DNA from 2 places in the Methylobacillus draconifructus genome. Region 2 is predicted to be linked to the other one. Evidence: predicted binding sites of a transcription regulator. Region 2 holds the regulator's gene; the other holds the start of a gene.
The links. Region 2 encodes sigma-54, which starts transcription at its own class of promoters, with help from an activator protein. Its sites were predicted from a motif close to TGGCACNNTTCCTGCT; they were not measured.
Positions count from the first base shown of each region.

Region 1 (4,010 bases), on a different contig from region 2:
GCTGAGACTCGATCTCCTCTGCCGCATAGGCCTTGACGGTGGCGATGCCGAGCAAGTTGTTGTTGAGGCGCGTAGCCAAGGCGCCAGCCGCCTCCCTGACCGAGGTATAGCGCCTGGCAAGACGGGACTGGAACCAGAATGCGCCATAGAGGATGAACGGCACGGGTATCAATGCGAGAAACGCCAGTTCCTTGGTGAGGAAGAAGAACACCCCGCCTACCATCACCGAGCCAAAGAACACCTGGATCAGGCTGTTGAATCCGCCGTTGAAGAAGCGCTCCATCTGGTTGATGTCCTCATTGAGGATGGCCAGCAGGTTGCCGCTACGGTTGCGCTCGAAGTAGGCAAGCTCGAGCTGCTGCACGTGCTGGTAGGCCTCCATGCGCAAGTCGTGCTGCAGGTTCTGCGCGAGGTTGCGCCAGCGCACGTCATACAGGTATTGGAAAAGGGACTCCCCGACCCAGATCAACACCGTCAATGCGGCAAGCAATAGCAGTTGGTCTCGCGGCTCTACAACACCCAGCCCGGCCAGGAAGGAAGCCTTCTGGTTGACGACGACATCGACCGCCACGCCGATGAGTATCTCGGGCAGGATGTCGAAAATCTTGTTCAGCAGGGAATAGATGGAAGCGATCCACGCATCGCGCCGGTATTGGCGGGCATGGTTGAATAACCGTCGAAGAGGATGCATATGGGATGTAGTGGGCAAAGTTTTGATTTTATCAGCCAGGCATAAAATATCAGCCACATTGTGACTGCGGGTTTGACCGCCTGGAAACGTAAAAACCCCATGCCGTAGCATGGGGTTTTCTTGAGCGACGGTAGGAGGTTAGCCGACTGCGCGCAAAGCAGGCGCGCTATCATGGCCTCGCACCAACGGCAGCACTTCCTCCCCTACCCGGTAAGCTTCTTCCAGGTGCGGTGTGCTGGCGAGGATGAAAGCATCCGCGCCGAGCCTGACCAGGTCGTCCAGGCGCTCGGCCACCTGCTCATAGCTGCCGACAATACCCTGGGTCTGCCCGCCGCGCAGCAGGCTGAGGCCGGACCAGACGTTGGGGTGGATGATGAAGTCGCGGTAATCATTGAGCTCCTTCGGCGCATTGCTGCGCTGGCGGCTGGCGCCAACGGAATCCCCGGTTTGCTGGGCGAAGCGCTTGTAGCGCTCGCGCGCGGCGTCATCGAGGTTTTCAAACCCGCGCTGCACCTCGCGCCAGGCCTCCTCCTCGGTGCGGCGGGCAATGATGTCCACACGCACTGCGCATTTGATCTTGCGGCCCAATGCGGCGGTGCGTTCCTTCACGCGGTCGAACTTGTCGCGCAACTGGTCGAACGGCTCAAGCCATGAAAGGTAATAGTCTGCATGCTTGGACGCGGAAGCCAGGGCCGCGTCGGACGAACCGGAGAAGTAAATCTCAGGGAAATCCTGGCCCAGGAGCTGGGCCGGTAGCGCCGCATTCTCCACCTGGTAGAACTTGCCCTGGTAGGAAAAACTGTTCCCGCTCCATACGCCGCGCAATACGTCCAGGAATTCTGTCGTGCGCGCATAGCGGTCGTCGTGCGGCGCCACGTCGCCCCACCACAGCTGGGCAGGGCCTCCGCCGCCGGTAATCACGTTGTAAAGGGCACGGCCCCCGGTGGCGCGTTGCAGGCTGGCCGTCATGCGCGCAGCCACGACCGGGTTCAGGAAGCCAGGCTGGAACGCGATCATGAAACGGAAAGTACTGGTCTCGCGCGCGAGGAACGAGGAAATCGCCCACGGCTCGTCGGTCATCGGGAAGGAAGGGATCAAGCCGCCCTGGAAGCCCGATATTTCGGCGGCACGCGCTACCTCGGCGATATAGTCGAGGTTGTTGAAGCCGTCGCCATGGCCCCCGCTGAGGCCTTTCTGCACGATATGGTCGCCTTGCTGCTGCGACCAGTCGCCGCGGTGGTGCAGCTTGTTGCGTAGCGAGCTTGGCTCGCCGTGCGTGGGAATTCTCCAGAAAACATCAATTGCCATAATATATCGACTCCTCTATCAGGCTGCGCGCTGGCTGGCGCCGTTTATCAGGGAACGCAGCGGCGGCAGGACATTCTCGCCAATGCGGTAGGCCTCTTCCAGGCTGGGGACGGCGCCAAGGATGAACTGCTCGACGCCCGCTTCCGCCAGCGCGGCCAATTGTTCCGTGACTTGCTCGAAGCTGCCGACCAGCGCGGCGCTTGCGCCGGTGCTGGCTGTGGTCAAGCCCGGCCACAACCCTGCAGCATGGCTGTCGTCGGCTTGCTGGCCGCTCTGTTCGGCATAACGCTTGGCATCGAATACCGCCTCCTCCTCGGTTTCGCGCGCCAGCACATCCACGCGCAGGCCGATTTGCAATGTACGGCCCTGCTTGCTTGCCAGGTTGCGTAAAAGCGAGACTTTCCTTGCGACTTCGTCCAGCGGCTGCGCTTCCAGCACATGCACGTCGGCAAGCTTGGCTGAGAGGGCATATGCCTCGTCCGTCTCGCCGGATAGATAGATGGGAGGAACCTTCTGGCCGGAAAGCGGCCCTTGGAAGCCGCCTTGCAACACCTGGAAGAAGCGGCCGTCGAAGTCGTACCCGGTCGTGGTGATGACGTTGCGGGCCACGGTGACAAACTCCTCCACCCTTGGATACAAGTCCGCCTGCGCCGCGAAGTCGCCATGCTGCCTGCGCTTCGCCTCATCGGGCTCCACGCCGATCTGCCAGGCAAAACGGCCTTCGGTAAAGCGCTGGTAGCTCACCGCGTTCTTGGCGGCATAAACCGCCGAGCCGCGTGAGGCGTCGAACTCGGCCAGCACCGTCAGGTAGCGCGTAGCGCGGCTGAGGTAGCCGGCGACGATCCAGGATTCGTCGCCTTCCGGATCGTTCCTGACCTTGATGCCGTCGAACTTGGCCAGTTCCACCGCCTTGGTGATCTGATGCAAATGGTCGAAATAATTGAACCGCTGACCGCGAGGGTCGGTCACGCCCGGCAGGAAATAAGGCCGGCTGTCGGCCCTTTCCCCCCGGATGCGTTTTTCGGCGTCGGCATAGCGCCCATCCCCTGAGGTCGGTGCTTGCCAGAAAAATTTAACTGTCATGCATATCTCCGCGATATTTCTACTTAGATCACCATACTTATCGCAGAAACCATGCCATTCGCCTTTAATTCCCATAATTATTTTATGGGAATTTGCAGGGGTTTGAATCCTTTAGCTTATTTCATAGATTCATATTGCACGGGATGTTAATGCTGGACTTGAGGGAGGCATATTCGCGGCCCGAACTGTTTATATAAAAACACTTCAGCCCTTTAATTTGCTCCAAAATAAACAGTTGCTGCTCCACAAGCAGCCATCTCTCGATTAAACAAGACTTGGTTACGGACTCTTTTTTGACCTGTGAAGATTAATGTTGTCTTTCAAATCGATTGTCACGGAGCGCGCGACCTCAGCGTAATCGGGGTCTTGGGAAGCATATAGGATTGCCCGGGAAGCACTGATAATCAAACCGGTGCCGTTTTCAGTTTGGCCTGCCTTGACTAACTCCTCGACATTGCCACCCTGCGAACCTACGCCAGGCACCAGGAACGGCATATCACCCACCAGACTTCTGATCTTTTCCATTTGTTGCGGCCAGGTTGCGCCAACGACAAGCAAACTGTTTTTATGCACATTCCATTTTTCATGAACAATCTTCGCAATATGCTCATACAGCGGCAGCCCGTCCACAAGCAGATCCTGAATATCGCTTGCCCCAGCATTCGAAGTACGACATAAAAATGCGATGCCACGGTCCCTGTATTCGAGGAAAGGCTGCACGGAATCAAACCCCATGTAGGGGTTTATAGTCACGGCATCAGCCTCGTACCTTTCGAATGACTCCACCGCGTACATCCTGGAAGTACTGCCTATATCGCCGCGTTTTGCATCCAGAATGACGGGAATATGCGGATATTCTGTCTTGATGTACTTGATCACCTGCTGCAGTTCGTCCTCTGCGGAGATTGCAGAGAAATAGGCTATCTGC
Region 1 is NZ_JBJQII010000005.1:218,468-222,477, forward strand. Features, by position in the region: gene ACJSDX_RS12240 (ABC transporter ATP-binding protein) at 1-691, opposite strand, end outside; gene ACJSDX_RS12245 (LLM class flavin-dependent oxidoreductase) at 830-1,999, opposite strand; gene ACJSDX_RS12250 (LLM class flavin-dependent oxidoreductase) at 2,018-3,082, opposite strand; gene pyrF (orotidine-5'-phosphate decarboxylase) at 3,362-4,010, opposite strand, start outside.
Region 1: ACJSDX_RS12250 (LLM class flavin-dependent oxidoreductase) is a predicted target of sigma-54. The motif match lies at 3,124-3,139, and genes of this name have one in related genera.

Region 2 (4,010 bases):
CACCTTTAGGCAGAAGCGCGACGGCAAGAACGAATACATGGAGGGCAGCGCCCAGCGGATAGAGTATGATGGACGCATGGACAAGGTGCAGCTGTTTACCAAGGCATGGGTCAAGCGCGGCGAGGATATCGTGCATGGCGACTACATCATGTATGACGCCAATGCCGAATATGCGGAAGTCATCAGCGGCGGCTCGCAAGCGGCGACACCTGCAACACCCACTGGCCGAGTGCGTGCCATTATCCAGCCCAAGAAGAAACCCGCGGCAGAAACTCCCTGAGCTCGATGGCTATTGGAGGGCCTGTGCTTGATGCAGGCCGAAGCAACTGCGCTTTATAGAGACGGCATCGATAGATATTGCATAAATGAGTGAATTGATCGTAGAAAGCTTACGCAAGAAATACAAGTCTCGCACCGTGGTGCAGGATATTTCCCTGCAGCTCAACAGCGGCGAGGTGGTCGGGCTGCTCGGGCCGAACGGCGCGGGCAAGACCACCAGTTTCTACATGATGGTGGGCCTGGTGCCACTCGATGGCGGACGCATATTGCTGGACGGCAAGGACCTGAGCCGGATGCCCATCCACCAGCGCGCGCGCATGGGCCTGGCCTATCTGCCGCAGGAGCCGTCGATCTTCCGCAAGATGACCGTGACGGAAAACATCCAGGCCATCCTCGAATTGCAGAACATGACGGCCGAGCAGCAGAAGGAACAGCTTGAATCCCTGCTGCAGGAGCTCCATATCACCCATATACGCAACAACATGGCGGTAAGCCTTTCGGGCGGCGAGCGCCGCCGGGTGGAAATCGCCCGATGTCTGGCGACCAATCCCAGCTTCATCCTACTGGATGAGCCGTTTGCCGGGATCGACCCGATTGCCGTGCTGGACATCCAGAAGATCGTGCGTTTCCTGACCGAGCGCAATATCGGGGTACTGATCACGGACCATAATGTCCGTGAAACATTGGGCATATGCGATCGCGCCTACATCGTGAATGAAGGCCGCGTATTCGCATCGGGGAAGCCCAGCGAGATCATACATAACGAAAGTGTAAGAGAAGTTTACTTGGGCAAGGATTTCCGCCTGTAGTCAACGCAGAATTAGAGAGATGAAACAAAGTCTACAGCTAAAATTTTCCCAGAACCTGGCATTGACGCCGCAGTTGCAGCAGTCGATCAAGCTGTTGCAGCTGTCTTCGCAGGAACTCAACCAGGAGCTGGAGTCGCTGCTGCAGGCCAACCCCTTGCTGGAGCGCATAGACGGTCCGGACGGGGCTGCCGAGATGTCCGAAAGCTACAGTCCCGCTCCGGATGCCGCGGTCGCCGCTCCCGCCAGCGAGGCACCTGCGCCAGCCAGCGAGGAGTTGCCGCGCGTTGACGAATTCGGCGGAGGGGACGATTACTTCGAATCTTTCCAGGGCAGCAACCGCTGGGAAGAGGGCGGCGCCAACAATGACGACGACAACGACTTCAGCTTCCAGGAAGCGGTCAACCTTACCCTACGCGAGCACCTATTGAGCCAGATCAAGCTGCTGCCGTTGTCCGAACGCGACCAGACCTTGGCAATGGTGCTGGTGGACGCCATCAACGACGACGGCTACCTCGAGCAGTCGCTGGAAGAGCTGGCCGAGCTGCTGCCGGAAGAGCTCGAAATCGACCTGCTCGAACTCGAAACCGCGCTCAAGCATATCCAGAACCTGGATCCCCCTGGTATTGGCGCCCGCAACCTTGCGGAGTGCCTGGCATTGCAACTGCGCGCCCTGCCCGCAGAAACGCCTTTTGTTGATCTGGCGATCAAGGTTGCAGAGCAACACTTGCCTTTGCTGGCGAGCCGCGATTACACGCGCCTGCGCAAGCTGCTGCATTGCGACGACGACGTCCTGAAAACGGTGCAGCAGCTGGTGATCCAGCTCAACCCGCGCCCGGGCGGCGAGTTCAGCCATATCACCTCGGACCACTACATCCAGCACGAAATCGTGGTGAAGAAGGTCAAGGGTATCTGGATCGCCAGCCTCAATGACGAAGTGGTGCCCAAGCTACGCATCAACCAGCTTTATGCCGGCATCCTGAAACGTAATCGCGATAGCTCCAGTCAATACCTCATGAGCCAGATGCAGGAAGCGAAATGGATGATCAAGAACATCCAGCAGCGTTTTTCCACCATCCTGCGCGTGTCGCAGGCGATTGTGGACAGGCAGCGCAACTTCTTCGAGCATGGCGAAGTCGCCATGCGTCCGCTGGTGCTGCGCGAGATCGCCGACGAGTTGGGCCTGCATGAATCCACCGTGTCGCGCGTGACGACGCGAAAGTACATGCTCACACCGCGCGGCGTGTACGAGTTGAAGTATTTCTTCGGCAGCCATGTTGCGACGGAGTCTGGCGGTGCTTGCTCCGCCACGGCGATCCGCGCGTTGATCAAGCAGATGGTGAGCGAGGAAAACCCGAAGAAGCCGCTGTCTGACAACCAGATTACCGACATCCTCGGCAAACAAGGCATAGTTGTTGCAAGAAGAACCATAGCGAAATACCGCGAGTCTCTACAGATACCCGCGGCCAACCAGCGCAAGTCGCTTTGATTTGCGCGTTTTCAAGTAAGGAGAGCGTTATGAATTTGCACCTGACCGGACATCACCTCGACGTTACCCCAGCCCTGCGCGAATATGTGCAGTCCAAGCTGGCCCGACTCAGCAATCACTTTGACCATGTGATTGACCTCAAGGTCACGCTGAGCGTGGAGAAACTGGTGCAAAAGGCGGAAGCCACCCTGCATGTGCCGGGCAACGACCTGCACGCGGAATGCGGGGCGGAAAGCATGTACAGCGCGATTGACTCGCTGGCGGACAAGCTGGACCGCCAGGTAGTGAAGCATAAGGAAAAAGTCAGCAACCACAACCAGGCATCCGGAGGTCTGAAGCACCAGGCGGTCGAGTAACCTCCTCGTGAAATGCTGCAAAAGAGTGCCAAGTCTGTTTTTCATGCATGGATTTGGCGCTCTTGCAGCATATCCTTCCGCTTGTTCATTCCCAAGGTATTAAGCACACATGGCTGAAATCAGTGTTACCCAGCTTTACAAGGATACGCGCCGCAAGCTCAAGCTGAAATGGGTAGCAGGGTTAGCCGGCGGCGATAACCCCCTGACCAGTGAAACCGTGACCAAGCCATCCCTGGCGCTGGTTGGTCACCTGAATTTCGTGCATCCCAACCGAGTGCAGGTGCTGGGGTGCGCAGAGATGGATTATTTGCGCAGCCTCAAGGCGCGAGAATTGTTCCAGGCCATCAAAAACCTGTTCTCAGCCGACTTGGCGGCCATCATCGTGGCCAATGGCGAAGAAGCGCCGGACGAACTGGTGGCCGCCTCCGACGAGTTCAGCACCCCATTGTTTACCTCCCCCTTGCGCAGCCCCGGCCTCATGGATGTATTGAGCCACTATCTTGCCCAGGCCGTGGCGGTATCGGAAAGCCTGCACGGCGTGTTCATGGAAGTGCAGGGCTTCGGCCTCATGATCAAGGGCACCCCGGCGATCGGCAAGAGCGAGCTGGCGCTGGAGCTGATCTCGCGTGGGCACCGCCTGGTGGCGGATGATATCGTCGATTTCTACCGTATCGCCCCTGACCGGCTCGAAGGGCGTTGCCCGCCGTTGCTGCAGGATTTCCTCGAGGTGCGTGGATTGGGCGTACTCAATATCCGCGCCTTGTTCGGCGACAACGCCGTCAAGCCGACCAAGCCGCTCGACTTGATCGTGCAACTGGAAATGGCCGATACCATGGTGCCGCTGGACCGGCTCAAGATCAAATCCCAGCATGAAAAAATCCTTGAGGTCAAAATTCCCAAGGTCGTGATCCCGGTGGCCGCCGGGCGCAATATCGCCGTGCTGGTGGAGGTGGCCGTGCGCAACCACATGCTGCTGCTGCGCGGCATCAACGGCACCAAGCAGTTCATGCAGCGCCAGCACCGAGAAATGGCGCGTACTTCCCGGAAACTCAAGCCAGAGGCGGAATAGGCCATGCAGCT
Region 2 is NZ_JBJQII010000004.1:95,306-99,315, forward strand. Features, by position in the region: gene lptA (lipopolysaccharide transport periplasmic protein LptA) at 1-280, shown strand, start outside; gene lptB (LPS export ABC transporter ATP-binding protein) at 366-1,088, shown strand; gene ACJSDX_RS09325 (RNA polymerase factor sigma-54) at 1,108-2,574, shown strand; gene hpf (ribosome hibernation-promoting factor, HPF/YfiA family) at 2,604-2,930, shown strand; gene hprK (HPr(Ser) kinase/phosphatase) at 3,040-3,999, shown strand; gene rapZ (RNase adapter RapZ) at 4,003-4,010, shown strand, end outside.